Regions from separate parts of the Pseudoalteromonas sp. L1 genome, predicted to be linked through region 2. Evidence: predicted binding sites of a transcription regulator. Region 2 holds the regulator's gene; each other region holds the start of a gene.
The links. The regulator sigma-54, encoded in region 2, starts transcription at its own class of promoters, with help from an activator protein. The targets are predictions, from matches to a motif close to GTTGGCACGNNNNTNGNNT.
Positions count from the first base shown of each region.

Region 1: the regulator sigma-54 is predicted to act here: its motif matches at 7,487-7,505, upstream of glnA (glutamate--ammonia ligase).
Region 3: the regulator sigma-54 is predicted to act here: its motif matches at 4,728-4,746, upstream of L3V38_RS17425 (DUF3192 domain-containing protein).
Region 4: the regulator sigma-54 is predicted to act here: its motif matches at 5,487-5,505, upstream of L3V38_RS01205 (flagellar basal body rod protein FlgF).

Region 1 is NZ_JAKKCT010000004.1:404,422-412,701, reverse strand. Features, by position in the region: gene acnA (aconitate hydratase AcnA) at 1-221, opposite strand, end outside; gene L3V38_RS14835 (RNA-binding S4 domain-containing protein) at 715-1,089, opposite strand; gene L3V38_RS14830 (hypothetical protein) at 1,326-1,613, shown strand; gene L3V38_RS14825 (hypothetical protein) at 1,666-2,328, shown strand; gene L3V38_RS14820 (cyclic nucleotide-binding domain-containing protein) at 2,325-2,783, opposite strand; gene ntrC (nitrogen regulation protein NR(I)) at 2,811-4,196, opposite strand; gene glnL (nitrogen regulation protein NR(II)) at 4,215-5,285, opposite strand; gene L3V38_RS14805 (DUF4124 domain-containing protein) at 5,366-5,890, opposite strand; gene glnA (glutamate--ammonia ligase) at 6,025-7,431, opposite strand; gene typA (translational GTPase TypA) at 7,940-8,280, shown strand, end outside.
Region 2 is NZ_JAKKCT010000005.1:284,530-292,809, forward strand. Features, by position in the region: gene lptB (LPS export ABC transporter ATP-binding protein) at 1-476, shown strand, start outside; gene L3V38_RS16420 (RNA polymerase factor sigma-54) at 585-2,081, shown strand; gene hpf (ribosome hibernation promoting factor) at 2,108-2,395, shown strand; gene ptsN (PTS IIA-like nitrogen regulatory protein PtsN) at 2,399-2,851, shown strand; gene rapZ (RNase adapter RapZ) at 2,852-3,697, shown strand; gene L3V38_RS16440 (HPr family phosphocarrier protein) at 3,711-3,983, shown strand; gene mgtE (magnesium transporter) at 4,194-5,552, shown strand; gene L3V38_RS16450 (YgiQ family radical SAM protein) at 5,593-7,770, opposite strand; gene L3V38_RS16455 (EAL domain-containing protein) at 7,893-8,280, opposite strand, start outside.
Region 3 is NZ_JAKKCT010000006.1:138,096-146,375, forward strand. Features, by position in the region: gene L3V38_RS17395 (transporter substrate-binding domain-containing protein) at 1-421, shown strand, start outside; gene L3V38_RS17400 (DUF1289 domain-containing protein) at 418-666, opposite strand; gene L3V38_RS17405 (1-acyl-sn-glycerol-3-phosphate acyltransferase) at 766-1,893, opposite strand; gene L3V38_RS17410 (SO_0444 family Cu/Zn efflux transporter) at 2,047-3,201, opposite strand; gene zntR (Zn(2+)-responsive transcriptional regulator) at 3,185-3,598, opposite strand; gene L3V38_RS17420 (D-2-hydroxyacid dehydrogenase) at 3,684-4,628, shown strand; gene L3V38_RS17425 (DUF3192 domain-containing protein) at 4,786-5,169, shown strand; gene L3V38_RS17430 (diguanylate cyclase) at 5,198-6,121, opposite strand; gene L3V38_RS17435 (response regulator) at 6,090-8,280, opposite strand, start outside.
Region 4 is NZ_JAKKCT010000001.1:267,864-276,143, forward strand. Features, by position in the region: gene flgA (flagellar basal body P-ring formation chaperone FlgA) at 1-320, opposite strand, end outside; gene L3V38_RS01175 (chemotaxis protein) at 463-1,395, shown strand; gene L3V38_RS01180 (protein-glutamate O-methyltransferase CheR) at 1,417-2,247, shown strand; gene flgB (flagellar basal body rod protein FlgB) at 2,384-2,794, shown strand; gene flgC (flagellar basal body rod protein FlgC) at 2,797-3,228, shown strand; gene L3V38_RS01195 (flagellar hook assembly protein FlgD) at 3,242-3,922, shown strand; gene flgE (flagellar hook protein FlgE) at 3,979-5,346, shown strand; gene L3V38_RS01205 (flagellar basal body rod protein FlgF) at 5,540-6,304, shown strand; gene flgG (flagellar basal-body rod protein FlgG) at 6,326-7,114, shown strand; gene flgH (flagellar basal body L-ring protein FlgH) at 7,130-7,813, shown strand; gene L3V38_RS01220 (flagellar basal body P-ring protein FlgI) at 7,826-8,280, shown strand, end outside.

The sequences.
Region 1 (8,280 bases), on a different contig from region 2:
ACTTCTGCTGATGGTTTAGCTTGCGGATCCCAGTTTAATAAAGCTTCAATATCTTGCTTTTTGATATTAACGCCATCTTCATTACGTAATAGGTTTTCGAGTAAGATTTTTAACGAGAATGGCAAGCGCTTTGCTTTATCGCCTAAGCCTTGTAAAGAGTGAATATGGTATTGTTCACCATTGATTGTAAGCTGTTTTTGGGTATCAAAACTGTTATTCATTATTTGCCCCTGTGGTTTTAACAAGCCGAGCTTGTTTTGTGTTTCCTTTTCGAGATATACACTAGCCTGTTGCAAACTTAATACCAGCTAGTAAATTTATTTTGCTGACGAAAAAGTATGCTACTTAAATAGTGTTGATGCCGACACTATTTATTTCAAGGGCAAGGGGGGATAAATAGTCAGTTAATTAAGGTGACTATTAAAAAAAGAATGTTTAGCTGAGCCATTCTTCGTGTTGACTTTTATGACTAACAAAAAGCAGTACAAGCCAATGATAATGACACAAAATGGTATTGCCAGTAATAAGATGCTAGCGAGGCTTGCTGAAAGTTCCGCTATAATAAAGGCAAGCGTTGAGCAAGGAGGGATATCTAGGCGGCTTGCTGCTTAAGCAAGTAGTTTTAGTCAAGCGGGAGGAGTCATAAATCACCTTTTATTGTTGTTATTATCGCATTCAATTAAAGGTGATTTATGTTAACTAAGCAAGCTCTAGTTAACCAAACGAGATAGGGCGACGGCCGGTTTTTTCGTCCACTTTTGGCTTTTTAGTACGCTTGCGTTTTGTTTTTTTCGGTGCCGTTTCGCTCGTTTCCGGTTGCGCTTTTTTCGGTGTTTCTGGTGGACGAGGATTCGGTGTTGCATCTTCGCTTAATGTTAATTGAAACAACTCACCATCAAAAGCGAGCACATCACCACTGTATAATTTTTTCCGTTTTATTGTACAAATTTCATAGTTTACTCCAACATAACCTTCACCTATTAGTGCTTTTGCCTGGCCTCCGGTTTCGACTAGGTCGAGCACTTTTAGCAAATTGCATAACTCTATAGGCTCTTCTTCTAGTTCAATTTCTATGAAATCTTCGTTCATGTTGGTCTCTCGTCATTTAATCCTAGCCATTATAAAGCCTAGCACTGGATTGAACCAAGATTAAATTTTTAACTTTTTAAAAGGGTTAAAACTGCTTTCGGAAAAATAATGATATTTTTTCAAAAGTAGTAAAAAAATTGCAGCATTTGCTGGGTACACTGCGCCCGTTCTAAATTGGTGTACTAATTGCTATAAGCAATCTCGTTTCATTTTAAATTCGTTCTGGAGAAGTAGTAATGGGCGTAAGAACAGCACTAAGAAAAGAGTTAATGGGGTTACAGGATTCGTCACTATTAGCCGCAGATGATGTGCGAGCTTTGCTTACAAAAGCAATCAAAGCTAAGCCCGAAAAGTCAGAACAAGGCTTCGCGTTAATTTCACGATTTAATGATAATCACAGTCAACTGGTTTTTGGTGAAAGTAATAAAGAAAAGCTACTCGAATATCAGACCCATCGTTTATTCAAAGAGATTTTATACACACGAAAAAGTTTTGATAAGTGGTTAAATAAATATTTAAATTAATTGTATTGTTTTCTTATTTAGACTACATTTGTAATCTTTATGAGGGAGCACTATGAAAAGGATTTATATACTATGCATGCTGTTTCTGTTAGCTAGCTGCCAGCAACCTACGGTCTACGTTTACACCGAAAATCTTGATGCGCAAAAAAAGAGTCAATTAGAGTTAGCATTACGCAATCAAAGTTTGCCTTACGAGTATGTTCAGCTTGATATTCCACGGGAGTTCTCTGAAGCCACACTCATGCTTTCGCAAGATAAAATACTGACTCATGAAGCAGAGCAACTAGGTGACATTATGCTGCAGCTTGGCTATCAACCCGTTATTAAATACATCACTGAAGCAAATCATGTTTACAAAAATGGTAACATCGGCTTTTACTTGAAAGAGCCAAGTGAGAAAGGCGAGTTTTCAATGCCTAGTCGCGTTTTAACAACGGGGTGTGATGAAGATAAGTTCAATGATCTTGTCGTGACATTCACAGATACACAGGCAGAGTTCACACTTAGAAGCGGTACGAAAGTGGTGCTCAACTGGGAGTATTTATACGGTTACCTAGTTATTTACTATAAAAATTACTCGCAAACGTATGCGCATTCTCAGCCTTTTATTAACACCCCATTTGGTGAAAAGCCCTCAGACACCTATTGGTTTACTGCACGGGTTAATGAACCAAGCTGGCTGAATTGCTCGTTACAAATTGTGTATATGGATTAGCCGCGTGACTCTAAATAATTACTGAGCTTAATGATGCGTTCACTCATTCCTTCGATGATACGATCTTTTATTTTCTCACGGATTACGTTTGGTAGGCGAGTAAGCGCTTCTGGTGTGATTGCCAGTACGATAGTATCGATCTTAGCCCGTGCACTGGTGCTTCGTTCACGGTTATTGATAAACGCGCCTTCACCAATAAATTCACCAGGCTCTATGCTGCCTAGCTCAACTAAATGGCTTTGCTTAAATACGGTAAGAGAGCCACTTAGTACAATATAAAGACGTTTGTCATTATCAAATTGTTTAAAAACCGCACGGCCTTGTTGTACTAAATATAAGTGACTAAACGATTCTAATAACACCTGTCGTTCACTGAGAGAAAACTCTCTAAAAAACGACAGCCTGTTAATGATTTCCATTTGTTTAATAAGCGGAATATGCTCGATTAACTTCATTGATTCACTGCGTTCATAGTGTGAAATTTAGCTAATATTGCGCTCTTTTAGCTTGCGGGTCAATGTATTACGCCCCCAACCAATTTTGATGGCTGCTTCTTGTTTGTGGCCTGCACAGTTTGCTAGTGCGGTTTTAATTAAGCGAGTTTCTAATTGTGCTTGAATCGCAGGCCAAATATTCTCTTTACCTTGTTTAAGTTCAAGATTAAGCCATTGTTGAAATGCATCTAGCCAGTCGCCTTCATGCTCTGTAGGGGCTGCGGCAATAATTTCGGGAGGTAAATCTTGCTCGCTGATAAGCTCGCCAGGTGCCATAACAGTTAACCAACGGCAGGTATTCTCTAGTTGGCGAACATTGCCAGGCCAATTGAATAGGCGTAATTGCTCAGTGGCTTTAGGGCTTAATATTTTGCTTTCGACTTGCAGTTCTTTAGCACTTTTATGTAAAAAATGTTGTGCGAGGCGTTCAATATCTTCGGTACGTTCACGCAGGGCGGGTAGGCGCAAACGCACCACGTTTAAACGATGGAATAAGTCGTCACGAAACTTTCCTTGTTTTACCAAGTCTTCAAGGTTTTGGTGTGTTGCGGCGATAATTCGCACATCGACCTTAATGCTTTGATGACCGCCAACACGGTAAAACTCACCATCGGCGAGTACACGTAATAAGCGAGTTTGCACATCGAGTGGCATATCACCAATTTCGTCTAAAAATAATGTTCCGCCATTTGCCTGTTCAAAGCGGCCTTTACGAATGCTGTCAGCTCCTGTGAATGCGCCTTTTTCATGACCGAATAACTCTGACTCCACTAATTCTTTAGGAATGGCAGCCATATTAAGGGCGATAAACTGGTTTTCTTTACGTGGGCTGTGGTTGTGTAGGGCGCTGGCGACAAGTTCTTTACCTGTACCCGATTCGCCATTGATTAACACACTCATACTTGAAGCTGATAATTTACCAATCGCACGAAACACCTCTTGCATGGCAGGTGCTTCACCTATGATATGGGCATTGGTTTGCGGTGCTAATTTACGTTTGGTTTTTTTTGTTGAGTTAGCACGACAGGCGCTTTCTACCAATGCTACGGCTTCATCTAAATCAAACGGTTTGGCAAGGTACTCAAATGCCCCTTTTTGAAACGCATTAACTGCTGAGTCGAGATCTGAGTGGGCAGTCATGATGATCACAGGTAAGCTAGGGTTTTGCTCAGCAATTGTTTCTAACAATGCCATGCCGTCCATACCTGGCATACGCACGTCAGAGACGAGCACTGTGGGCTGGCTAAATTTTAATGCATTAAGTACATCTTGTGCATTTGCATAGCTTTGGGTTTCAAATCCTGCTCTTGCCAGCGCTTTTTCTAATACAAAGCGTATTGAGGCATCATCATCAACTAACCAGACTGTTTTCATGATTACTCCAAAAAACCATTAATCCGTAAAAGGCAAATAGATATTAAATTCTGTATGACCAGGCCAACTGTCACAGTCTATGTGTCCGTCATGTTGGTCAACCAAGGTTTGCGCGATGGATAAACCAAGCCCTGAACCATTTTCTTTATTGGTGATCATTGGATAGAACAAAGTTTCTTTTAGATTCTTATCTATACCTGGACCATTATCCGAAATTTGGATCAGCAAGGTTTTTTTCGGCGCTTTACCAGGACGTCTATGCTGGTGGTTAATACGAGTTTTTATTCTAATTTCACCACCATCAACGAGAGCCTGTTGGGCATTACGAATAATGTTCAATACCACCTGCTGAATTTTACTTTGATCTATATACACATTAGGTATGCTCGGATCATAGTCTTTTACTAAGGTGATATTCGCACTATTATCTAGCATGCTTAGCTTGATTACTGACTCAAGTGCTTGGTGAATATTGCCATAGGATTTGTGTGGCAACTGATTCGGACCAAGTAATCGGTCGACTAGCTCTCGCAACCTGTCTGCTTGCTCAATAATAAGCTCTGCACATTGATCTCGTTCTTGCTGATCAACCTCGTACTGCAATAATTGCGCCGCTCCGCGAATTCCGCCTAACGGATTTTTTATTTCGTGTGCTAAACCGCGTATTAAATTACGCGCAGCTTGATATTGATGCATTTGATTGGAGGCTTGATCGTGACGAATTTCATCGTCCATTTGGCGGCATTCAAACAAAATGTAGTTTTCATTTTTGCTGCTGAGCCGTCGCGTACTGATTGTTAATTTAGCATGACGAGAATCGATGAACACCACGTCAGCTCTATGCTGATGGCAATCAACACCATCGAACAACGAGTACTGGGCGATACGTTTTAAATCAATTGAGTGATAGTTAAATAGATTATCGAATGGTTGGTTGATAATACGTTTTGGGCCTAAACCTAAAAGCTCACTTGCACTGTCATTTGCATAAACCAGTTTGAAGTTTCGGTCGAGCAAGATAACTGCAGTACTTAAATTTTTCCAGATACTGTCGAGTATTTCTGAGTCGAAGGGAGTATTACTGAGCATGTTTGCACCATTTTAGTGCGTTGCGATTAAGCATAGCTTAGCACAGCCATTCTGCATTGTGAGGTATCTATTTTAAAAAGTTAATTGCTGTTTAATACAGATGCTCTATGCATAAAAAAGGTGCTTACTGGGCTAACCGAAACGAGTTTATTATTCTCATTAAAAAGCTTAGCTTGCAGTGTGTGTTCGCCTCGATTGACTTCTCTAAGTGCAAAGGTTGTACTGCTACTGGCAACACCTAAAGGAGTGCCATCAACAAAGAGTTGTACCTTAAAGCCTGTTGCAAAGCGTGGGCTAATACGAGTCGTTACATAAACGGAACCGGTATTCTCTCTAACGGTGGCTTCATTTTCAGGTGAGGCTATTGTCACTTTAAAATTAACCGGTGTAACGTTAGGGCTGCTATCTAGAATGCTCGTATCGGTTGCTGGCATAGTGAGATTTTGCGTATTTAGCTTTACTTCAGTTGCGCCTGGACGTGGTGTATCAGAAAAGACTAAAACACCATTTCTATCCTTCCACGAATACACTTTCTTCTGAGCGGTACTATGACTAAAAGTACTAACAAAAGTTAGTACTGCTAACAATAAAGTTATGCTTTTCACTCTGCAACCCTGCATTTCTTAATCTATTTAAAACTGTAGAGGAGAATACGTCGAATTACCATTAAAAAAGCCCGCAAAGCGGGCTTGAGAACACACATTTATTATCTGATATAGATAATTCTGCTACAGCGTAATTACACGCTGTAGTACATTTCAAACTCAACTGGGTGAGTTGTCATGTTAAGCTTTTCAACTTCTTTGTTCTTCAGTGAGATGTATGCATCGATTAGATCGTCAGTGAATACACCACCTTGGGTTAAGAACTCACGGTCAGCGTCTAAAGAAGCAAGTGCTTCGCTCAGTGAAGAGGCAACTTGTGGGATCTCAGCAGCTTCTTCAGCTGGTAAGTCGTATAAATCTTTATCCATAGCGTCGCCAGGGTGGATCTTGTTTTTGATACCGTCAAGGCCAGCCATAAGCATTGCTGAGAATGCTAGGTATGGGTTAGCTGTTGGATCAGGGAAACGTACCTCGATACGACGTGCTTTTGCAGACGGTACCACAGGGATACGGATTGAAGCAGAACGGTTACGTGCAGAGTATGCAAGCATTACTGGTGCTTCGAAGCCTGGTACTAGACGTTTGTACGAGTTAGTTGACGCGTTAGCGAATGCGTTGATTGCTTTAGCGTGCTTGATGATACCACCGATGTAGTAAAGTGCTTCTTCAGAAAGACCCGCGTATTTGTCACCAGCGAAGATGTTTACACCATCTTTACCTAAAGATTGGTGACAGTGCATACCAGAACCGTTATCACCTACAAGTGGCTTAGGCATGAAGGTTGCTGTCTTACCATAAAGGTGAGCCATGTTATGGATAACATATTTCATCTCTTGGATTTCGTCTGCTTTTAATACCATGGTATTAAAGCGTGTTGCGATTTCGTTTTGACCCGCAGTTGCAACTTCGTGGTGGTGAGCTTCTACAACTTGGCCTAGTTCTTCAAGAACTAAACATGTAGCTGAACGCCAGTCGTGTGATGAATCAATAGGTGAACATGGGAAGTAGCCACCTTTAACACCTGGACGATGACCTTTATTGCCGCCTTCGTAGTCTTTATCTGAGTTCCATGCAGCTTCGATATCATCAATTTTGTACATAGAACCAGACATGTCTGATTTGTATTTTACATCATCAAATAGGAAGAACTCTGGCTCTGGGCCGAATAAAACAGTGTCAGCGATACCTGTTGAACGCATGTATTCTTCAGCGCGCTTTGCAACAGAACGTGGATCACGCTCGTAACCTTGAAGTGTTGAAGGCTCAACAACGTCACAACGTACGATTAAAGTAGCTTCTTCAGAAAATGGGTCCATTTTAGCAGACTCAGGTACAGGCATTAGTACCATGTCTGATTCATTGATGCCTTTCCAGCCAGCAATTGAAGAACCGTCAAACATTTTGCCATCTTCAAAGAACTCTTCATCAATTTGGTGATGAGGAATAGAAACATGCTGTTCTTTACCTTTGGTATCAGTAAAGCGTAAATCAATGAACTTAACGTCATTTTCTTTGATAAAATCTAAAACCGATTGTGACATGTGTCCTCCAATTGTTGGGTTTTATTTTTGCTGCATTATTGCTTTTGTTTTATATAAGCTGATTTCATGCCATATTTTTAACGTGTTGTTTAGGCTTATAAAAAAAAATAGAATAGGGTTTTGTTAAAACTTTTTGCACAATTTTGGTGCGTAAAAGTTTCATTATGGTGCATTACTTTTTCACGATGCCAAATGCACATAAATTGAACATACCTAATCGTTGAACTCTGCGCTTAATTTACTCTCAAAATATGGCTCATTACTCAGAATATCGCCAGTTTTTACTATTTGAAATGAATAAATTTCATAAATTTGTCATTTATAAAACAGATACTTAGAAAAAGCCTGAAGAAAGTTTATAAATTTATATTGGATAAACTTTCATCCATGCCATTATTAAGGGATAATATGCGCCCTTTTAAATCCTATGCTGGGACATCTGGTGAAAACTCAGATGAGTGCGTAGATCTTGCAGGATCAATGAGATTCAATTTCTCTGAGAAAAAATATGAGCATCGAAAAGTTAAGAAATATAGCGATTATCGCCCACGTTGACCACGGTAAAACAACTTTGGTTGATAAACTGCTTGAGCAATCAGGCACATTAGAAACGCGCGGCGGTAACGAAGAGCGCGTAATGGACTCAAACGACATTGAGAAAGAGCGTGGTATTACCATTTTAGCTAAAAATACAGCTATCTCTTGGAATGACTACCATATCAATATCGTAGACACCCCAGGACACGCCGACTTCGGTGGTGAAGTAGAACGCGTACTTTCGATGGCTGACTCAGTATTACTACTTGTTGATGCTCAAGAAGGTCCAATGCCACAAACGCGTTTCGTAAC
Region 2 (8,280 bases):
CTCAAGAATCATCCATTTTTAGAAAGTTGACAGTCTACCAAAACCTGATGGCGATTCTTGAAACACGCAAAGATCTTAAAAAACAGCAACGAGAAGAAACACTCAATAACCTGCTTGATGAATTTAGTATTCAGCACATCCGAGATAGCCAAGGTATGGCGCTATCAGGAGGCGAGCGTCGCCGTGTTGAAATCGCGCGAGCATTAGCCGCAGATCCAAAATTTATTCTGCTAGATGAGCCTTTTGCTGGTGTTGATCCAATTTCAGTGTTAGATATAAAGAAAATTATAGAGCATTTGAAAAACCGTGGTATCGGTGTACTAATAACTGACCATAATGTTCGAGAAACCCTTGATGTTTGTGAAAAAGCCTACATTGTTTCTCATGGGGAGCTAATTGCATCAGGCACGCCTGAGCACGTATTAGCAGACCAAACGGTACGCGATGTCTATCTAGGCGAGCAATTCAGGTTGTAACCAATACACCACCGACTAGAGCATCTGCTAGACTTACAATAATGACAACATATTGATATTGACTCAAAGTAGTATCAATAAATGATTTAAAAGGATTGTTAGGGATACATGAGGCAATCATTACAGCTGCGCATGGGCCAGCAACTTACAATGACTCCACAACTGCAACAAGCCATTCGCTTATTGCAGCTTAGTACATTGGATCTCCAGCAAGAAATACAAGAAGCGCTTGATAGTAATCCTCTGCTTGAAGTGGAAGAAGCGGATTATAATGAAGAAGCGATCGGTAAAAACGAACAAAAATCTGACTCTGATGATTCACAAGTCGCAGCTACAGCAGAAGAAGCACCAAGTGAATACGAGCAAGAAAGCAGTGATGCACTCAATAAAGATACCGTCAGTGACGACCTAGCAATGGATGTCACGTGGGATGAGTACATGAGTGCAGCCCCTTCAACCTCGTCAGGGCCAATGCCAGAAGATGAGTCTATTTACCAAGGTGCGTCAACCGAAACTCTCCATGAATACCTGATGTGGCAACTACAGTTGACTCCATTTAGTCCGACCGACGAAGCAATTGCTGTTGCTATAGTCGAAGCTATCGATGACTCAGGTATTTTAACTGTGAGTTGTGAGGATATTGTTGAAAGCTTTAATCAAAATGATGATGAAGAAGAAATAGAACTTGATGAAGTCGAAGCGGTCTTAAAAAGAATACAGTTATTTGATCCTGTCGGCATTGGTGCTCGCAGCTTACAAGAGTGCCTATGTATACAACTTCGTCAATTCGATGCAGATACACCTTATTTGGCTGAAACTAAAATGGTTTTATCTGAGCACATCGAATTATTAGCAAGTCGCGACTATCGTACTTTGATGAAAAAGACTAAGCTTAAAGAAAACGAGCTTAAAGAAGTGATGACGCTTATCCATAGCTTGAACCCTAAGCCTGCAGATAGCATCGTACGTGAAGAGTCTGAATACGTCATACCTGATGTATCGGTAAAAAAAGTAAAAGGTCGTTGGGTGGTTGAGCTAAACCCTGACTGTATGCCAAAGATCAGAGTAAACAGCCAGTATGCGGCTATGTCACGCTCTGTAAAATCAAGCAGTGACAGCCAGTTTATTCGCTCTCATCTGCAAGAAGCTAAGTGGTTTATTAAAAGCTTAGAGAGCCGGAATGATACTTTATTAAAAGTAACGAACTGTATTGTTCAACAACAACAAGCTTTCTTTGAACACGGCCCAGAAGCGATGAAGCCGATGGTGCTAAATGATGTCGCTGAAATGGTCGAAATGCATGAATCGACGATTTCACGGGTAACAACGCAAAAATATATGCATACCCCAAGGGGTATTTTTGAGTTGAAATATTTCTTCTCAAGCCACGTCAGCACAGAAAATGGTGGCGAGTGTTCATCAACGGCAATACGCGCTTTAATCAAAAAGCTTATTGCCGCAGAAAACTCAGCGAAGCCATTGAGTGACAGTAAGATTGCAGATATATTGGCTGAGCAAGGAATTAAAGTAGCTAGACGTACAATTGCAAAATACCGAGAGTCTCTAGCAATACCGCCGTCTAATCAGCGTAAAAGCTTGATTTAGACGTTTTACATAGAAGGAAAATGCTTATGCAACTAAACCTAACTGGTCGTCATGTAGAAATCACAGATTCATTAAAAGACTATGTAAACACCAAGTTTGCGAAACTAGAAAGGCATTTTGATCATATTAATAATGTTCATGTCATTCTAGATGTAGAAAAATTAAGTCAAAAAGCAGAAGCAACTTTACATGTAAACGGAGGCGAACTGTTTGCCTCTACAGAGCATCAAGATATGTACGCGGCCATCGACTCGCTAATTGATAAGCTTGATCGCCAAGTTATTAAACACAAAGAGAAATTAGCTCGACACTAAATTATGAAACTTAGTTCACTTACTAGCCAGGACTGCAGCAAAGCTGCGGTCCTTTTTAATAGCAAAAAAAGAATTCTCGAATTTATCAGCGAACTCGCTCATGAGCAGCTTCCTCATCTATCGCAGCAAGATATTCTTAATGCTTTACTCAATCGAGAAAAGTTGGGGAGTACAGGAATTGGTAGAGGCATTGCTATTCCGCATGGCCGTATGTCGGGTGCTGATAAACCACATGCGTTTATTATAGTGAGCGAATCGCCAATTAACTTTGATGCAATTGACAACCGCCCTGTTGATATTTTTGTTGCACTCATCGTACCTGATGGAGACTGCCAACTTCATTTAAAGACCTTATCAACAATTGCTGATAGACTAAAAGATAAAGAATTTTGTAAACAGTTACGCAGCGCAAAAACCGATCAGGAACTGTTTCAAGTTATTGCATCAGAGGCATAAATGGAATTAATTATTATCAGTGGCCGTTCTGGCTCAGGTAAATCAGTCGCTTTACGAGTCCTTGAGGACCTTGGTTATTATTGCGTTGATAATATTCCTGTAAACCTATTACCTTCGCTAGTGCGTAGTGTCTCTGATAATTACGACAAAATAGCGGTCAGTATCGATGTGCGTAACCTGCCAAAAGAGCAACAAGAATTTAATGATATTCTTGAATACTTGCCAGGTTTCGCCAATCCAACATTATTTTACCTTGATAGTGATGATCAAACACTCATTAAACGTTTCTCTGAGACAAGACGTTTACACCCGCTTTCTTTAGATTCTTTACCGCTCGATTTAGCAATTAAGCAAGAAAAAATACTGCTTGATGTCCTAATTACCCGCGCTGATTTTATGATCGACACAACGGATTTAAGTGTACATCAGCTAGCAGAGTCAATTCGTGAGAAGATTCTTGGTAAAAAAGATAAAAAGCTCATTATTACCTTTATGTCATTTGGCTTTAAGCATGGTATCCCGAAAGAAGCTGACTATGTATTTGATGCACGCTTTTTACCAAACCCGCACTGGGAGCCAGATCTTAAGCCACTTACGGGGCTCGACCAACCAGTTAAAGATTACCTTGCAAGCCATAGCATAGTGCAAAAATTTACTTGGCAGATTCAAACCTTTGTGCAAACGTGGTTACCACACCTTGAACGCAATAACCGCAGTTATTTAACTATCGCAATTGGCTGCACGGGTGGACAGCATCGCTCTGTTTACTTAGCACAGACGATTGGTGAAAGTTTCGCGAAAAGCCATGCGAATGTAAAAATTCGCCATCGTGAGCAAGACTTATAACAAGGGCTTTAACATGTATGCTGAAAATACGTTTTTAATTCAAAACAAACTTGGCTTACACGCGCGCGCAGCAACTGTACTTGCACAACTTGCACTGCAATTTGATGCTAAAATTATGTTATATCAAGATGACAAAGAAGCTGAAGGTGACAGTGTACTTGCTCTAATGTTATTAGAGAGCAGTCAAGGTAAAGAAGTTCGAGTTGTATGCGAAGGCCCTGATGCAACTGCTGCACTTAATGCAATAGGTGAATTAATAGCACAACGCTTTCATGAGCAAGAATAGCATTTGCTAAGCACGAAAGATTTACGTTAAACTTAACTTAGATATTTAAATTTCTCTTAAATATCTTACTTTTAAGTCATTCGTTCATCTTATATAACAAATATTCTTAATATAATGGTTGCTTTAAACGATAACTCAGCAAATTTATTATTGTGCAACTATGCTGTATTTATTTAGCCAGAGCTAACTTTTTTAGTTGTAAGGACGCCAATGCCAGAAGCCTTTGAACAAGATTACCCACTACAACAACTTAAACAGGTGACCAAGTCACTTAATAGTGGTCAATTTGTTCAAGTGCGCGGTATGCTAGCTAAAACAGCACCTTGCGATACAGCACTGTTACTTGAGTCATCTCCTCATAAAATCCGCCGCATGTTGTGGCAACTCGTTGATCCGGATGTACGTGGTGACGTACTTGAAGAGCTGTCAGAAGATGTACGTCTTGGTATTATTGCCCAGATGGAACCTGAGCATATTGCCGCCGCAACTGAGGACATGGACGATGATGACTTAGGTGAAGTACTTCGTAGCTTACCTGATACTGTCTATCAAGATGTTGTCGGGGCTATGGATACGCAAGATAGAGAAAGAGCGACTCAAGCACTTTCTTATCAGGAGCGCTCTGCAGGCGCACTAATGAATAGTGATACTGTCACTATTCGCCCCGATGTTACATTAGACGTTGTACTGCGTTATTTACGTCTACGTGGTGAGCTACCTGAAGGTACAGATGATCTGTACGTGGTTGATAAACATAACTGCTTTTTAGGCGCCTTGTCATTAACGACACTTTTAACCAGCCCACCAGACAAAATTGTTCGCGACTTAATGGATGAAGAATGTGAGTCTATTCTCATTTCGATGGACGAAAGTGATGTTGCTCAACTATTCGAGCGTCATAACTGGATTTCCGCGCCTGTTGTGGATGATAACGCCCACTTGCTTGGTCGTATAACCATCGATGACATCGTTGACGTCATTCGTGAAGATGCAGAGCATAGCATGCTTAGCCTAGCGGGTCTTGATGATGAAGAAGACACCTTTGCACCCGTTCTGAAAAGCTCGCAGCGTCGCTCTATTTGGCTTGGGGTTAACCTATTAACCGCATTGTTAGCTGCCATCGTTGCAAGCTTCTTTGAAAACACCTTAGCAATCTTACCAATCCTGGCGGTACTTAATGGAATTGTGCCTTCAATGGGAGGAGTTGCTGGTAGCCAAACACTTACCTTAGTTATTCGTGGTATAGCCGTTGGCCATATTAATCAAACTAACCAACGCTTTTTATTACTCAAAGAGCTCGCGATTGGGGCGCTAAATGGTGTTATTTGGTCGATATTAATCGCCGGTGTTGTCGCGCTCTGGCAGTGGGACTTTAAGCTCGGTGCGGTGCTAGCCTTCGCGATGTTTATGAATCTCGTTGCTGCAGGTATTGCTGGTGCAAGCATTCCTTTAATCTTAAAGAAAATGAAAATTGACCCTGCTCTTGCAGGCAGTGTCGTGCTGACCACCGTCACCGATATTGTGGGTATTTTTGCCTTTTTAGGCACCGCAACCTGGTTATTAATCTAATTTAATATAAAAACGGCCCTTCTAAGGGCCGTATTTATATTTACTTTGCACGCTGCTTATTTTTACCCACTCTAGGTTTAGTATTGGCCTTTTTAAACTGGCTAAAACCAGTATGACGTGTCAGTGCTGCACGGCCTTTACCGCCCTTCCCTTTCGCTGCTTTCTCGTTGCGGCCCTCTTCAGGCACCAAGCAATTTGGTCCTTTACCAATTAGGTTCGCCTTACCCATTTTTTTTAGCGCTTCACGGATCATTGGCCAACCTGCTGGATCATGATAACGCAATATAGCCTTGTGTAAACGACGCTGGCGTGCACCTTTTGGCACAGCTACTTGCTCAGTATTGTTTTTAATATTACGCAGCGAGTTCATCTCAGTGTGATAGATCGTTGTTGCATTTGCCATGGGTGATGGATAAAAGTTTTGTACTTGATCAAGTTTAAAGTCATGAGACTTTAACCACAGCGCCATGTTCACCATATCTTCGTCTTTGGTGCCTGGATGAGCAGAAATAAAATACGGGATCAAGTACTGCTTCTTACCCGCTTCTTTCGAATACTTATCAAATAACTCTTTAAACTTATCGTAGGCACCCATACCCGGCTTCATCATTTTAGAGAGTGGGCCATCTTCAGTATGCTCTGGAGCTATTTTCAAGTAACCACCAACATGGTGAGTAACTAACTCTTTTACATAACGAGGATCTTCAACTGCTAAGTCATAACGAACGCCAGAGGCAATTAAAATCTTCTTCACACCTTTAACATCACGAGCCTTTTTATAAAGTTCGATAGTTGGCGTGTGATCAGTGTCCATATGCTTACAAATATCAGGGTATACACAGGATAAACGACGACACGTGCTTTCTGCCTTTTTGCTCTTACAGCGTAACTTATACATATTCGCTGTCGGCCCGCCTAAGTCAGAAATAACCCCTGTAAAACCTGGCACTTTGTCACGAATTTGCTCAATTTCATCAATGATAGATTGCTCAGAACGGCTTTGGATAATGCGCCCTTCATGTTCAGTAATCGAACAGAATGAACACCCGCCGAAACAGCCACGCATAATATTTACTGAGGTTTTGATCATCTCGTAGGCAGGGATTTTCTCATCACCATAACTTGGGTGTGGAATACGCTGATAAGGTAAACCGAATACCCCATCCATCTCTTCTGTTTCAAGTGGGAATGCAGGCGGATTGACCCAAATAGAACGATCGCCATGACGTTGAAATAACGCACGCGCACAGCCAGGGTTTGTTTCTTGATGCAAAATACGCGATGCATGGGCATAAAGTGGTTTATTCACACTCACTTGCTCATACGCTGGTAGCTTAACGTAGGTCTTTTCCCAAGGCTTGGGGCGCGCAGGCTGAATAGTAATTGGTTTAGCAGCCTCGGCGGTTAAATCAATACCCGCTTGTTTAAACTCAGACTTACTACAACCCACATCATCGGCACCGTACGGGTTTGGAATGGGATCAATCTTACCGATTTTATCGATGGCAGTGGAATCACTACCACGCCAGCCTGGTAAAGGCTCTTTACGAATAACCGCAGTACCGCGGATATCTTGAATTGTCTCTATGGCTTCGCCACCAGCGATGCGGTGAGCAACCTCAACTAGTGGGCGCTCGGCATTACCGTAAATAAGAATATCCGCTTTGGCATCAAACAACACACTACGGCGTACTTTTTCTTGCCAATAATCATAATGAGCAATTCGACGTAAACTCGCCTCAATACCACCAATGATCAATGGTACATCTTTATAGGCCTCGCGGCAGCGTTGACTGTATACAACCACTGCGCGATCAGGACGCTTACCGCCAACATTACCTGGGGTGTAAGCATCATCATGACGAATACGTTTTTCTGCGGTATAACGGTTGATCATTGAGTCCATGTTACCCGCGGTTACACCAAAGAATAAGTTAGGCTTACCTAACGCCATAAAAGCATCTTTAGAGTTCCAATCAGGCTGGGCAATGATACCAACACGAAACCCCTGCGATTCAAGCATGCGACCAATCACCGCCATACCAAAGCTAGGATGGTCAACATACGCATCACCACTGACGATAATAATGTCACAGCTATCCCAGCCCAACGCATCCATCTCAGCGCGAGTAGTGGGTAAAAATGGCGCTGTGCCATAGCATTCGGCCCAATATTTAGGATAAGAAAACAGGCCGCGCTCGGCTTTTAATGCGCTCATAAAATATACTCTGCTACCAAAAGGGGGCGAATTATACCCCACTATGAATCATTATTATAGAAAACAAAACGCCCTTCAATTTGAAGGGCGTTAGCATGTGAGTTTATTTTTTAAAGAGCCACTTAATGCTTGGCTTGCAAATACGTTATTAACTCTTTTTCTGGCATAGGCTTAGCATACATAAAGCCTTGTACTTCATCACAGCCAAGTTCTACTAGATAATCAGCTTGAGCTTGTGTTTCCACCCCTTCTGCGATGGTTTTCAAGCCGAGTCTTGCGCCTAAAGAAATAATTAATGCTGCAATTGCTTCACTATCCTTATCTGGTAAGTCTTTAACAAATGCCCTATCAATTTTTAAGCGATCTAACGGGAGTTGTTGTAAATAACTGAGTGATGAAAACCCTGTACCAAAATCATCAATCGCAATCTCTATGCCAAACTCTTTCAATTCTTTTAAGGTGGTAATAACACTAGCAAGTTCGTCCATAACCACGCTTTCTGTTACTTCT
Region 3 (8,280 bases), on a different contig from region 2:
AGTTGATTTCCCATTGTTCAACTTTAATTTACTGCTACTAAAAAACTGTCAAACGTGTCGTTATAGCGACCTAAAGTCATTAGCAATCCAGTCCAGCTATCCTGCTGCACAAAGTTTTTTAGATAAACACCCATTTCATGGCGATGTTATCACTGTTAGAAATATCACTGCTCAGCTAAATTTACTGACGCAAAAACGCGTTGAAGGAACCCTCTTACTCGACTTTTTGCTATCAACGAAACACCCTAACTTTGATCAGAGTCCATTTCATAAAGAGATATTAATGCCCATGCAAAGCTTTCACTTTGTACATAAGCGCCACGCGGCATTAATCCCAAAGCTGACAGCAGCATTAAAGAAGTTAGATGAGCAAGGCACAGTGCGATTTTTAAAAAACAAATATAACCTTACCGACTTCTAAAAATCGAAACCACCTTGCTCAGGGCTAGATTGTGTGTGTGCAGCGGCATTGAGTTTTTTCTGAAGGAAGCGTTTATAACGTTGCTGACATAAAATAATGACTTTTCTTTTTTCCGCATTACTGAAGTTATTCCAATGAAATCGCTCATCACGGCTACGATAACACCCTTTACAGTAACCACGGTTATTAACCTGACAAATTCCTTTGCAAGGGCTTGGGATTTCAAATATTTCAATTTGTTGCATCACAATTTGCCAGTAAATTAAAGGTACTGAAAGTATAGCCTGAAATTTAGTCATAAAAAAAGCCACTTAAAAAGTAGCTTTTAAAATACCTTACTCTGATTAAGATTCGCTCGTTGCAAGCTCCGCTTTACGGTGAAATGGCTTTGCATACATAGCCAAGACCAAAGGCTTTAATTCTTCAGGAACTTGGCTTAAACGCGTATCAAATGCTTCAGCGTCTTGTTTATCTATTACTGCTTGTTTACAGCCACCAGCAATATAATTACCTGGATGTAAGAAAAACGAATCAACAATTTGCTGATCAATGGTTTTTGCTAATTCCTCTGGTGATTCACAACCTGATTCGATTGGCTGGCCAAACGCTAAGTGAACATGCCCTTTAGCGGTACTGAAACCTTCAACAATGCTGGCTATATCTTCACCTTGCTGCTTCACATACTGGCCATGTTGTTGCTTATGATATAGCTCTTTTGCTTTTGCAATTGCACATGGTTCATACTGATAAGAAATAGAAACAGGTACTATTTTTAGCTCACGCACATAATCTGCAAATTCTTTTTTCTGTTTACGACCTTGTAATTGCAACATTTTAAGTAGTGCAGGATCCGTTTGGTCAAAACCATCCTTCGCACGACCTTCTTTTTGCGCTATCCAAATAGAGTGGCCTTCAGCCAGTGAATCATAAATATAAGCAGAAAGTTGCGATAGCGCTTTTAACATTTCTTTTGGTGCTTTTGCCGAGCGTTTAACGATAAAACTCTTATTTAAGCGCATTAACTCAGTAATATATGGAATTTGCAGCAGGTTATCACCAATTGCGATGCGAACAGTCGGCATGTTGTGCTTAAACAAGCCCCAGTTAACCAGAGCAGGGTCAAGAACAATGTCACGGTGATTAGAGATAAATAGATAAGCTTGCTTCGGATCAAGTTTATCGATACCTGAAAATGTGACTTCCGATGTAGTACGAGTAATTAGCTTATTCAGATAATCAGCAACTTCATGCTGAACTTGTTCAACTGAGTTGGTTTTACCCCACTTTTTTCTTAACTGCTGACGTACTAATGGGCGTGTTATAAACGGAAAATAAGATAAAAAGCGTGGTAGATTATACTTAGCGATAACATCCACAAAGGCATTATCAGCAATTAAACGTGCCACTGAATCTGCAACTTCATCATCATTGTAAGGTCTTATATCTGCGTATTTATCCACACATTCACTCATAAAAACTACTTAAGTTAAAAAACGGCACGCTTAGCGTACCGTTTAAAGAATTGGCGGATTATAACTCAGGCAATTTTAAATGCGAACCGAGACGCGATAGTTAACCAATATCTTCTCTCAATTGTTATAAAAATATATTTTTATAACAATCAATTAGCTAATGCTCTTACCAGTCTGTGTTGACTTCTTTAAGCACATTTTTAACACTAACCTCAACATTAAAACGACCAATAATACGCCACACACTAAGCTCAACCAGTGCGGTAATACTTGATGTTCATCCCCCATCATGGGTGCCACCACAAAACCAAACTCAGACACTAGGTAATCCGTTAAAAACCCGAATAGTAATGCAACGCCTATTACACCAATTAGATAAGCAACTACAGCGCGTTTTCCCAACTCTTTACCCACCACACCCAGTGTTGCAATATTTGTGGCAGGGCCTGCCAACATAAACACCAACACGGCGCCTGGTGATACACCACTGAGCAATAAACCTGCTGCAATAGGGGTTGAGGCCGTCGCACAAATATACATAGGAATGCTAATTAAGATCACCACCAGCATTGCAAAAATACCACTCCCCCACTGACTCAAGTACGACTCAGGCACATAGGTTTGGACCAGTGCGGCAAAAAATAAACCGATAACCAACCATATCATGGTATCTTCAAGCAACTTATTGCAGCTAAAACTTATTGCGCGTTTAAGTTTTGCAACCCCCCCTTCAATTTTAACGGCTTCCTTTTTGCTTGCGCAGCAGCTTGTTTTCTCAACAGCAGGAGCTTGCTCTGTACTACAACAACTTGATGCAGGCTCTTTCGCGATTGCTTGCTTGGTGCTACAACAACTACTTGTTACTTTTTCATGGTTATTATTCGAGGCTTTAGTATGCTCATCATTAATTTCACTCTCTTTACCAACTAACATACCAGCAGCAATTGCACTGCATACAGCTGCAATCGGCCTGATCACTGCCATAAACGGGCCTAATAAAACATAAGAAACAGAAACAGAATCAACACCTGTTTCAGGGGTCGATACTAAAAAAGCCGTCGTAGCACTTTTCGAAGCGCCAGCCCGTCTAAGTCCTATAGCGGCAGGGATCACACCACATGAACACAATGGCATTGGAGCGCCAATAAGAGCAGCTTTAATTGTGGTCCAAAGTCCTTCTTTACCAAGATGACGATTCAAAAAGTCAGTAGGCAAGTAAACATTTAATAGCCCTGCTATTAATAACCCCAACATCAACCAAGGGGCAGACAGTAAAAATAACTGCCAAAAATTAGTGAGTAAGTCCATCTATATCCTCCAATGTCGTTAATATAGAACAATTTTCAGCTGGCTCTTCACCGCCGCAACATTTTTGAGCTAATAGCGATAATGAATCATAAAACCGTGTTAACTCTTCAATACGCTGAGCAACTAAATCACGTTTTTGTAGCGTCATTTCTTTAACTTCATGGCACGAATGCTGATCTTTATGAATTTTTATTTGCAACAACTCATTTATTTCAGACAAGCTAAATCCCACGTTTTTAGCGCGTAAGATAAACGACATCTGTTTAATGTCTGTATCTGTATAAACACGGTACCCTGACTCCGATCGCGAACTAGGCGTTAACAAACCATGTTTTTCGTAGTACCTTAATGTATCTGTTGAAACACCCAACTTGCGGGCAAATTCACCTATTTTCATCACCGTCTCCATTTAAAAGCTTATACGTACTATAAACCTTGGAGTACACCCTAAGGTCAAGCATTAAATTAAAAAAGGAAAGCACATGAATATTACCATCCTTGATACCGCCACATTAGCAGATACCTCATTAGATTCGTTGGCAAACTTAGGAACGCTATCTTGCTATGATTTAACAGACCCACAAGATGTTGTTTCTCGTTGTCAGGATGCCGATATTATCATTACTAATAAGGTTGTTATTGATCAAAAAGCGATGTCGCAGCTTAGCAACCTAAAACTAATTTGTGTTGCAGCAACCGGCACCAATAACATTGATTTAGATGCAGCCAAAACACACAACATTGCTGTCACCAATGTGGCAGGCTACTCTACCCCTTCTGTGGTACAGCATACATTTGCACTTATCACTAACTTATTAGGTAATACGCACCGTTATATTCAAGATTGCCAATCTGGAAAATGGCAGCAAAGCCCTATGTTCTGTCGTTTAGATTACAGTTTTAATGACATGTCAGGCAAAACACTTGCGATTATTGGTTATGGTTCACTTGGTAAAGCGGTTGCTGATGTAGGCCGTGCTTTTGGTGTTAATGTAATAATAAGTGAGCGCAAAGGGCATGCTCCTCGCGAAGGACGTGTTAGCTTTGAAGAGGCCATCAAAACAGCAGATATAATCAGTGTTCATTGCCCGCTGACCGATGAAACTCGCGACCAAATCGCAGCTAAAGAACTCAATATGATGAAATCAACAGCTATCCTAATAAATACAGCACGAGGGGGAATTATCAACGAAGCTGATTTAGCCCACGCCCTTGCTAATAATGTGATTGCGGGTGCCGGTGTGGATGTGTTGAGTAAAGAGCCAGCAGAAGAAAATAACCCACTTGCTATTTATCAAGGTGACAACTTACTCCTAACACCTCATATTGCTTGGGCTAGTCAAGAATCAATTGCTCGACTTGTGGCTGAAATAGCACTTAACATCAACGCCTTCAGTCAAGGTGAGGCACGTAATAGACTGGTCTAAAAAGCAATTTTTTAGTCAAATAAGCTAAGTAATGAGTTCCATATTACTTAGCTAGCTCGCAAATACAAATTAAACCCTTGATTATAAAGAAAATAAAATATTGGCAAATGGATTGCTATATATGAAAAAACGAAACGATAAAACAAGGGATATAACAATGAAAAAAGCACTTCTTATTGCCGCACTAACAGCACCTTTTTTAACTGGTTGTGTCATTGCCGTGTCAGATGGTGAAGCCGAAACTCACTGGGCAGGCGACTCGTCAACAAGCTGGCAAAAACACCACAAAAATAATCGTGAAGTCATTGCAAACTTAGCACTTGATACGCCTTACCAAACGGTACTCAACAAACTAAGCACACCTAACTTTACAGAGTTACTTAAACAGGACGACGGTGTATACCAAGTACTTTTTTATGCCACTCATAGCATCCACTCAGACAGCAAAACGACCAAAGATGAGTGCACCCCTTTGGTCTTTAAAAACGATAAATTAATTGGTGTGGGCGACACTATTTATAAATCACTCAGCAATAGCTAATTACTTTATGCAGGGGTAGACAAATAACCTACTCCTGCATTGTCGCCGATACTAATCGCGATACCACTTGATCGCGCCCAGCTCCTTTGGCTTGATATAAACCTAAATCGGCTTCTTCAAGAAGTGTTTGCTCAGCATAAACTTGTCCTGATTCAGTGGTAGCAATACCAATACTTATTGTTACATACTCTGAATTTAAAGAGGCCTTGTGCGGAATATTCAACTTATTAACTGCGTTACGTAATTTATTAGCAAATGCAACCGCCTCTTTTGCGGATGTATTCGGTAACACAGCTGCAAATTCTTCGCCACCGTAACGGGCAACAAAATCACTCCCTCGCTCACATGAGCCAACAAGTGCATGCGCTATTTTTTTAAGGCAATCATCACCAGCACGGTGACCATAACAGTCGTTGTAACGCTTGAAGTGATCAACATCCATCAATAAAACTGATAAAGGGGTATGATCTCGCCTTGAACGTCGCCACTCCCTTGATAAGTTTTCATCTAGGTAACGTCGATTAGGAATTTCAGTTAAACCATCAATCGATGCCAACATTTCGAGTAGATCATTCTTTTGTTTGATCATTAACTGATTGCGAACACGGGCACGAACAATCGCAGCGCTAAAAGGCTTAGTTATGTAATCCATCGCCCCTAGCTCAAGGCCCTTGGCCTCATCATCATGGCTGGTATTTGCGGATATAAAAATAACAGGCAACATGTTTGTTGTGGTATTTTCTTTTATTTTCGCTAGCACTTCATAGCCATCAATACCAGGCATAACAATGTCTAATATTAATAAATCAACGGGTTGTGTTTTTAAAAATGTAAGTGCTTTTTCGCCACTTTCAACACAAAAAACATCGTAATCTTGTCGCAATGTTTTTTCTAAGACCAAGCGATTTAACGGATCGTCATCAACAATCAGTACCTTGGCTTTTTTCAACATTTGTAGATCCTTGTTCGATGATAAATGCAATAACTTGTTTTATTTGTCGTTGCAGCTCATCGTTTAATAACTCAGGAAGCTTGCCTTGCGTTTTAAGTTTAGCCTCACACTGTTTAGCACATGCTGACAATCGCTTAAAACCTAAATTACCAGCAGACCCTTTTACATTATGCACAACTCTAACCAGTTCTTCTGTAGTACTTAAGGTAGAAATTTCTAATAATTGCTGTGCGGCCATAGTGGCAAACTTTGATAACATAGTTAATACCAAATCACTATTATTTGCAAACTGAGTTAAAACAAAAGAATGATCAAAAAACGGTTCAATGGGTTTATCAAGTTCACTCATTGCTAAAAATAGCTTATTTGCAACAATTGGCTTTGTTAAATGCTTATTCATACCTGCAGCGACAGATTGTTCAATATCAGCAGCTTCACTATGAGCGGTTAATGCATATATAGGCATCTGCTCTTTTGTGAATGATTGCCTTATAATTCGTGTCGCCTGACAACCATCCATCTCTGGCATTTGAATATCCATAAAAATCAGATCTGGAGTTAAACTCGCAGATAACTCTATTGCTTTTGCACCGCTATCAGCACAAACAACAGTAATATTAGCCTGCTTTAGAATACTTTTAATAATATTTAAATTAAGTGGATTATCATCCACCGCGAGCACTAATAGACCTGATAAATCTGTAGTTGATGGTAGTAACGGGCTGCTTTTTTTGGCGGTCTGTGTGGTTTTATCAAGCTGTAAGCAAAAGCTAAATTCACTGCCCTTACCCTTTTCACTTGTGAGTTTAATTTCCCCACCCATCAATGCGACTTCATATTTAACAATTGCTAAACCAAGTCCTACACCTTGATGAGAACGAGTAAGCGACTCGTCTCCTTGCGTAAAAGCATCAAATAATCGGCTTTGATCAGCATCGCTAATACCAATCCCCGTATCCTTAACCACAAAGCAAATAAGTTGCTGCTCATCAGACTGTTCAACTAAACTAAGACTCAGTTTTACACTGCCATGTTCTGTAAATTTAGCCGCATTGGTTAATAAATTTGCGAGGACTTGCTGTAGACAAATTTGATCACCCAATAAATTTGCATTAATGGTGTCATCACATTCGACGATAAACTCTAAATCTTTTTTACTGCAAAGAGGCGTTGCAATCCCTTCACAGTAATCAATTAAGTCAGCCACGCTAAATGGTGCCTTATTTAATTGCACTTGTGCACTTTCAACACGGGCAAAATCAAGCATACGATTAAGTAGTGACAACAAACTATTTGCTGCCGACTTAGCTTGCGATGCGTAACCTCGCTGCTCTTGCGATAAACCTTGTAAAGCGATTACATCTATTAAACCTAACACCGCATTAAGGGGCGTACGTATTTCATGACTTAAATTCGCAATAAAACGACTTTTAGCTAATGTCGCTCTCTCCGCATCATTCTTTGCCTGAATTAAATCTGTGACATCTTGCACGTGCAAAACATAATAATCAGGGGTTTGTTCATTATCCCATACCAAGGAGACACTTATTTGCAACCAACGCTTTTGCTCTTGTTGAGGTAAGCTAAAGTGATAAACATTTTTCTTCTCACTATGAAGCTGCTCAAGTGTTTGCGTTAATTTTTCTAGTGATTGCTCAACGAATAAATCAGCCAACATGTACTGACTGGGTATATTGTAGCTTTTCTGCATTGAAAATATCTGGCGGGCGGCTTTGTTAGCCTGCAACACTTGGTAATCTAGAGATAATAAAATAACCCCATTCGCAGCATACTCCATGGCACTTTTGAGCTTTGCCTCTGAGCTTTGCAACGCATTAAGTGCTTCATGCTGCTCTGTTATGTCTCTACCAATGGTCATCGTACCTAACAGTTGCTGATGCTCATTATAAAATGGCGCAATACTGAGGTTGTATGTTTTATTATCTGTGACTAAGCGCTTTTGATAGACTTGGCGCTCAGTTAACACTTTTTCTTCTAATAAATTGAGCTCAGTATTATCTTGATTTGTGTTAGTAAACTTTTCACCAACGAGTTCTTCTTGTGGCATGCCTACGTAACTTTCGTAAGCTTTATTGCAACCTAAAAAAACACCGTAAGTATTTTTAAAATAAATGAGATCTGGCACATTGTTAAGCATA
Region 4 (8,280 bases), on a different contig from region 2:
CTGACATGTACATATTGCGTCCAACTATTTAAGTCTTCGCATTTAAGTTGTACGGTTACCTGCCGATTAAAAGGAGGTTCAGTCGGAACGGTTTTACTCAGCGGTAACTGGCAAGGCCTATCTGGAATTCGGCTATCAAGAGGCAGCGCGCTGACTTGTGGTGTTGAATCCAGATCAGTAATTTGTTCGCTGATAAAATCGATAGCGATTTGTTGAAGTTGCTGGTGATTATAGACTTCAGCTTGAAGTTGCGTACTAAGCAACAGGCTAGCAAGAAAATAAAAAACACTGTATCTTCGGCTTTTTTTTAACAAACTCATCATGTTTCGACTATGCTTATGGTTGAAAACAAGGTATAAATATTTTGCGTCAAAAAACAGACGCTTTGTAACCTTATGTAGCTTTAACACAAAGAAAGCAATTATTGTTCCGACTCTGGTTGTTTATCTTTAGGAGATTGAAATGGCAGGCATTTTAGACTCAGTTAACCAGCGTACTCAGTTGGTTGGGCAAAACCGCCTTGAATTACTATTATTCAAACTCAGAGGGCGTCAACGCTTTGGTATTAACGTGTTTAAAGTAAGAGAGGTTTTACAATGCCCACCGCTTACAAACATGCCAAAATCAAACGCCTATATCCGTGGTGTGGCCCATATTCGAGGTCAAACTATCTCAGTTATCGATTTATCTATGGCTGTTGGTGGCCCTGCAATCGAGAATTTAAAGGATAGTTTTATTATCATTGCGGAATACAATCGCTCAGTTCAAGGCTTTTTAGTCGGTGGTGTTGAACGTATTGTAAATATGAACTGGGAAAAAATTATGCCTCCGCCATCGGGCGCTGGCCGTTATTCGTATTTGACAGCCGTCACCGAAATAGAGAACGAGCTGGTAGAGATCCTTGATGTTGAAAAGATTCTTAACGAGATCTGCCCTGTTAATACTGAGGTCAGTGCTGAGGTCGTGGGCGAGGGCGAAATTCAAAAAGACTTAGGTGAACGCATCGTCTTTATTGCTGATGATTCTGCGGTAGCAAGAAATCAAGTTAAGCGTGCACTTGAGCCACTAGGTGTGCAAACTGAGCTTGCTAAAAATGGTAAAGAAGCATTGCTGAGGCTACGTGAAATTGCTGAACTTGATTGTCAAAACAATATTACCGAACGCGTTGGTTTACTGATATCTGATGTTGAAATGCCAGAAATGGATGGCTATACCCTAACAGCAGAAATAAAAGCCGATCCAAAATTATCGCCGCTACATGTAATTTTACATACATCACTGAGTGGTGTATTTAATCAAGCAATGATTGAAAAAGTGGGTGCGGATGATTTTATTGCAAAGTTTAACCCTGATGAATTAGCGACAGCTGTTAAAAAATGGGTTCACTGTGATTAATAATTTATAGGTGGTATTACTTTGGAAAATAAGCACTTACAACAAAGCGAATACGATCAATTTCGCTCTTTTTTAGAGCAACAATGTGGGATTGTGTTAGGTGATAACAAACTTTATTTAGTTAAAAGTCGCCTCGCACCATTGATGGCTCGCTTTAGTGTGGAATCGTTATCACAATTAGTGAGCAAAACGCTAAGTCCTCATGAGAGGCAGTTACGTGCCGCAGTTGTTGATGCGATGACGACAAACGAAACGCTTTGGTTCCGTGACCAATACCCCTTTGAGTTACTTAAAACTAAATTGTTTCCTGAATTTAAAGACTTGCATAGACCAGTGAAAATCTGGTCTGCGGCAAGTTCTTCTGGTCAGGAACCATACTCGATAGCCATGTCGGTTGCCGAGTTTCAATCTAAGCAGCCAGGTGTTTTAAAAATGGGTGCGCAGATTATTGGTACTGATATTTCAAATACCATGCTTGATATGTGTAAGAATGCTGAGTACGACTCACTTGCACTCGCTCGAGGCTTGTCTATGGAAAGGCGGCAAAAGTTCTTTAAGGATAGTGGCAATGGTATGGCACAGGTGGTTGATCCAATAAGAAAAATGGTCAGTTTTAGGCATCTCAACTTATTAGATTCTTATGCCTTGATGGGCAAGTTTGATATCATTTTTTGCCGCAATGTACTGATTTACTTTTCACCAGAGGTTAAGGCAAAAATTATTGCGCAATTTGCTCAGGCACTTAACCCTAAAGGCTATTTATTTTTAGGCGCATCTGAGTCAATGGCGGGCTTAAGTGATAGCTTTGATATGGTACGTTGTAATCCAGGTATCATCTACCAGAAGAAATAATTCCCTTCTAGCAACCTAACTATTAGGTTGCTATATCTTATTTATTTTCAATTAGTTATAACCTTATTGATAGGCTCTTTATTTTTGGCTTGTCTTTTGCATTGTCCAATGCAGAGTCAAATTTTTGGAGATGGTTATGGCTATCAGTTTTGATAAAGCATTCGGTGTTCACCCCCATGCAATGTTGATCCGTTCACAACGTGCTGAGTTATTAGCGACTAATATCGCTAATGCTGATACGCCGGGCTACAAGGCAAAAGATGTGGATTTTGCATCTGCATTAAAAGCGGCAAAAAGCAACCAACAAAGCGGCAACACTATGGTACGTACAAACGAGAAACACCTTGCGGGTGGTAGTCGTTTTGTTGGTAACTCAGAAATGTTTCGCACGCCAAATCAAGCAGATACAGGTGATGGTAACTCTGTTGATATACAAGTGGAACGAAACTTGTATGTACAAAACTCATTAGAGTATCAGGCAAGCCTGCAATTTATGAGTAGTAAAATTAAAGGCCTTAAAAAAGCCCTCGGTAGTCAAGGAGCTTAATCATGAGTTTATATAATGTTTTTGATATTTCAGGTACGGGTATGAGTGCACAAAATGTGCGTTTAAATACCACGGCGAGTAATATCTCAAATGCAAATACGATTAGCTCTAGTCAAAATGAGACTTACCGAGCGCGCCACCCTGTGTTTGCCGCTGAGCTTACAAAAGCGTCAGCATCACAAAGCAATCCTCAGGGTTCTTCTGTTGGCGTTAAAGTACTGGGTATTGTAGAGAGCGACAAGCCTCTGCAAATTGAATATAACCCGAATCATCCAAGTGCAGATGAAAACGGTTATATCTACAAACCAAATGTTAACGTCGTAGAAGAAATGGCTAATATGATTTCTGCCTCTCGCTCTTATCAAACAAATGTGCAAGTTGCTGATGCAGCAAAGCAAATGTTAAGTAAAACACTGTTGCTTGGGCAGCGGTAACCGAGGATAAGTTATGAGTAACGACATCAGCAGTGCGTCATCCACGTATTTAGATAACTTACGTTGGCAAGACAATCAAACGAAAACAGAAGAGAAAGATGACACTTTAACACAAGAAGATTTCTTCTCGTTGTTAACTCAACAGTTATCGTTTCAAGACCCGAGTAAGCCCGCTGACAATGATCAAATGATTGCTCAGATGACAAACTTTACTATGGCAGAAGGTATTTCAAATCTTAATAGTAAATTTGAATCCCTTACGGCTTCAATGACATCTAACTCGGCGCTACAAGCATCTACTTTAGTAGGTAAGCAAGCGTTGCTTGAGTCAGATATGTTGGATTTAAACGAAACGGGTGTATCTAAAGGCTCTGTTGTTGCAGAAAATCCGGTAGATGAGTTAACGCTGCGTATTGAAGATGAATCAGGGCAACTAGTTAGAACCATTGAGCTAGGGGCGCAATCTGCTGGTGCAATTCGTTTTGAATGGGATGGCGAAAATGAAGATGGCGAACGTTTGCCACCTGGCGAGTACAAAATCAAAGCCGAGGGTAACGTTAATGGTGACTACACCAGCTTACCGATTGCGACTTTCAAGAATATTGAGAGTGTGAACATTAATGGTTCGAACGGCATCATTATAAATACAAAAGAAGGCGCGGTTAGGCTAACTGATGTAGCAGAAATCGCTTAATTATACAGATTAATTAGTTAGCCAAGTGCTACAGATTGACACTTTAGAGGTGACTTATGAGCTTCAATATTGCATTAACCGGACTTGCTGCCGCGCAAAAAGATTTAGATGTAACAGCAAATAATATTGCCAACGTTAATACGACAGGCTTTAAAGAATCACGAGCTGAATTTGCGGATGTATATGCATCTTCAGTGTTTAGCTCTGGTCGAACTAAGAATGGTGATGGTGTGCAAACAACCATGGTGGCTCAACAGTTCCATCAGGGTTCACTACAGTTTACCAATAACTCGCTTGATTTAGCCATCACCGGTGAAGGTTACTTCGCGATGAGCCAAGAGCTAGGAGCTCAAGACTTTACTTATACGCGCGCTGGTGCATTTAAGTTAAATAAAGATAACTTTGTTGTTGATGCTAAAGGAAACTACTTACAAGGCTTTCCAGTCGATCCTGCTACAGGTGACACAACGTCAGTGAGCTTAAGTACCTCTTCAGCTATTCAAATTCCAGACTCATCAGGCTCGCCGCGTTCAACCAATAACGTGTATTCATCGTTCAATCTTGATTCACGTTCTACTACGCCAACGGTCACGCCTTTTGACCCTGAAACTAGTGCGTCTTATAACAGTTCGACATCGACAACGATATATGACTCACTGGGTGAGCCGCACGTTTTACAGCTTTACTTTGTGAAAACAGATGCGACCGTAACGGGTAATGACAATGAATGGCAAGTGTATGCTACGCTCGATGAAAAACCATTTAGCCCAGCAGGTGTTGAAGAAACAGCTGCGCCTTACACGCCATTATCAACATTTCAGTTTGATTCAAGTGGTTTACCATTAAATACAAATGGTGCGCCAAATACAGATGCTACCTTCAACCCACTTTCTATCCCAAATGGTGCGGGTGCAGGGGTTGGTTTATCTGACTTATTATCAAATGGTGCGAGTTTCCCTGAAGACGTTAATATTAACTGGCGTGATGAAGCAGGTACTACAAATAAAATACCAACCCAGTATGCCAGCCGCTTTGAAGTTAAAGCACTTGAACAAGATGGCGCAACAGTGGGCCGCTTAGCAGGTATTGATATTGGCACAGATGGTAAGGTTGTTGCTTCGTACAGTAATGGTGATACCTCATTCCTAGGGCAAGTTGCCATGGTTCGTTTTTCTAATTCACAAGGCTTACAACAAGTGGGTGATACATCGTGGAAGAAAAGCTTAACCTCAGGTGAGCCTATTGCCGGGGAGCCAGGTTCAGGTACGCTTGGTACTGTGAATTCTTCTGCTCTTGAGCAGTCAAACGTAAACTTAACGTCTGAGTTAGTTGATTTGATTAGTGCACAGCGTAACTTCCAAGCAAACTCGCGTGCGCTTGAAGTGAACTCTACGCTGCAACAAAATATCTTACAGATCCGTTAATAATAGCGGATCTTCAACTTAATCCGACACAAGGGCTGCTCTTTAACAGGCAGCCTTTTTCATTTTAGTCATCTAGACCCACACCTGCTACAACACAGAACTCTACACTTCATAAGCGCTAAATAAGGCGTCAATTTTACTTTGGCACTGTTATTGCATTTATCAAATATCGTATTTTTAATGAGTCAATGTTATGGACAAAATGGTCTACATTGCCATGTCGGGTGCTAAGCAAAGTATGCGAGGTCTGGCCCTAAAGGCTAATAACCTTGCTAATGCTAACACCACTGGCTTTAAAGCTGATTTTGCACAAGCCCGCTCTATGCAAGCGTTTGGTGAAGGCATGCCTACACGCGTGTTTTCTATGCAAGAGCGACCTGGCTCAAATATGGAGTCGGGTGGGTATGTTGAGACTGGACGCGATCTTGATGTTGCATTGAGTGATAGAGGTTGGCTAAGTGTTCAAGATGCCTCAGGTAACGAAGCTTATACAAAAGCCGGTACATTAAACATTACTCCCGATGGCGCATTAATGACCAGCCATGGACGTCAAGTTATTGGCGAAGGTGGTCCGATTATTTTGCCACTGCCCATTGAAAAAGTTGAATTTAGTTCAGATGGTTCTATTCAAGTTCGACCTCAAGGTGCGCCAGCAAACTTTTTAGAAGTCGTTGACAGACTTAAGGTTATTGAGGCTGATAACACGCAACTTGAAAAAGGTAATGATGGCTTATTTCGGCCAAAACCAGAGACCTTAGTGAATGGTCAATGTACCTTTTGTGATGTGTCAGAAAATGTAGAGGTGTTATCAGGCACACTTGAAATGTCCAATGTGAATCCTGTACATGAAATGGTCGATATGATCAGCCATCAACGCCAATTTGAATTACAAGTTAAATTGATGAAAACAGCGGAAGAGATTGATGAACGTCAAGATCAGCTGTTACGCATCGTTTAATAGCACTGAGAGGGTAGAATTATGAATCCTGCATTGTGGATCAGTAAAACAGGGCTTGATGCCCAACAAACCGATATTTCGGTGATTTCAAATAATCTCGCGAATGCCAGCACAGTAGGCTATAAAAAAAGCCGTGCTGTATTCGAAGATTTACTATATCAAAATATCAATCAGCCTGGTGGTCGCTCATCACAAGATACTGAAATGCCATCAGGTTTAATGCTTGGTGCGGGTGCAAAAGTAGTTGCAAACCAAAAGAACTTTTCGCAAGGTAATATGCTTACCACCGAAAACTCACTCGATTGGATGATTTCAGGACCTGGCTTTTTCGAAGTACAACTGCCAGATGGAAATATTGCTTACTCACGTAATGGTCAATTTACAACCGATGAAGATGGCCGAATTGTAACCTCTGGTGCGGGTTTCCCTATTCAGCCTGAAATGAATGTCCCTGACGATGCGCAATCAATCACTGTTTCACAAGATGGTGAAGTATCTGTGCGGGTGGCAGGACAAGCAGAAAATGTCGTGATTGGTCAGCTTACAATCAGTGATTTTATTAATCCGTCGGGTTTAGAGCCGATGGGGCAAAACCTTTATACAGAAACCGCTGTAAGTGGTGCGCCTGTGCAAGGTAATCCAGGAATTGATGGCCTAGGTACTGTGGTTCAAGGATCACTTGAAACGTCGAACGTTAATGTAACTGAAGAGCTTGTTAATCTGATTGAAACGCAACGAATTTATGAAATGAATTCAAAAGTGATTTCAGCCGTTGATGAAATGCTTAGCTACATTAATCAGCAGCTTTAATGGGTAGGAGGTCGCATGCGTAATATTATCTTAGTCACATCGGCAGCACTTATGTTAGGTGGTTGTATGTCAACACAGAACCACCATGTGGTTCAGGATGACCCTTACTATGCACCTATGTATCCAGAGCCTTCTGCTGAACAAATGGTACCAACAGGTTCATTGTTTGATAGTTACCTGTCAAATGATCTGTATTCAGATAAAAAAGCACTCAGAACAGGCGATATTATTACTGTTAAGTTGCAAGAGTCTACGCAAGCATCGAAAGCGGCAAAAACTGAAACAGATAAAGAAACGGATGCGAGCTTAGATCCGGTTATCGGCTTAGGTGGAAACCCAGTTAATATAGGCGGAGATAGCATCCAGTTTGGTATTGGCTCAGGTTCATCATTTAAAGGCGATTCAAAGTCAAACCAGTCTAATAGCTTATTTGGTGATATATCCGTCAATGTAATGCGCGTTTTGCCTAATGGCAACCTAGTGATCCGCGGTGAAAAGTGGCTAACCTTAAATACAGGCGAAGAATTTATTCGTTTAGAAGGCTTAGTTCGCCCTGAAGATGTGACCGCAGATAATACAGTCACATCGAATCGCATTGCGAATGCACGAATTCAATATTCAGGAAAAGGGCAAATGCAAGAGTCGCAAAGTGCTGGATGGCTTTCACGATTCTTCAGTAGTTCACTTTTTCCTTTTTAGAGGTAACACATCATGAATGGGGTTAAATGCATCATCGCACTTTGCTTACTTAGTTTGCAGTTTAGTGTGCAGGCTGAGCGGGTTAAAGATGTTTCTATGGTCGAAGGTGTTCGCTCTAACCAATTAGTTGGCTATGGTCTGGTGGTTGGTTTGCCAGGTACTGGTGAACAAAGCCGTTTTACTGAACAAAGCTTTAAAGCCATGCTTAATGGTTTTGGCATAACTTTGCCGGCGAGTTTAAAGCCAAAAATTAAAAATGTTGCCGCCGTTGCTGTGCATGCAGAACTGCCTGCATTTAGAAAGCCTGGCCAAACAATTGACATCACTGTCTCTTCAATTGGTAGTGCAGGAAGCTTACGTGGCGGTACATTACTGCAAACCTTCTTAAAAGGGGTTGATGGCAACACCTATGCGATTGCCCAAGGTAGCCTTGTCGTTGGTGGGTTAGGCGCAGAAGGTGCTGACGG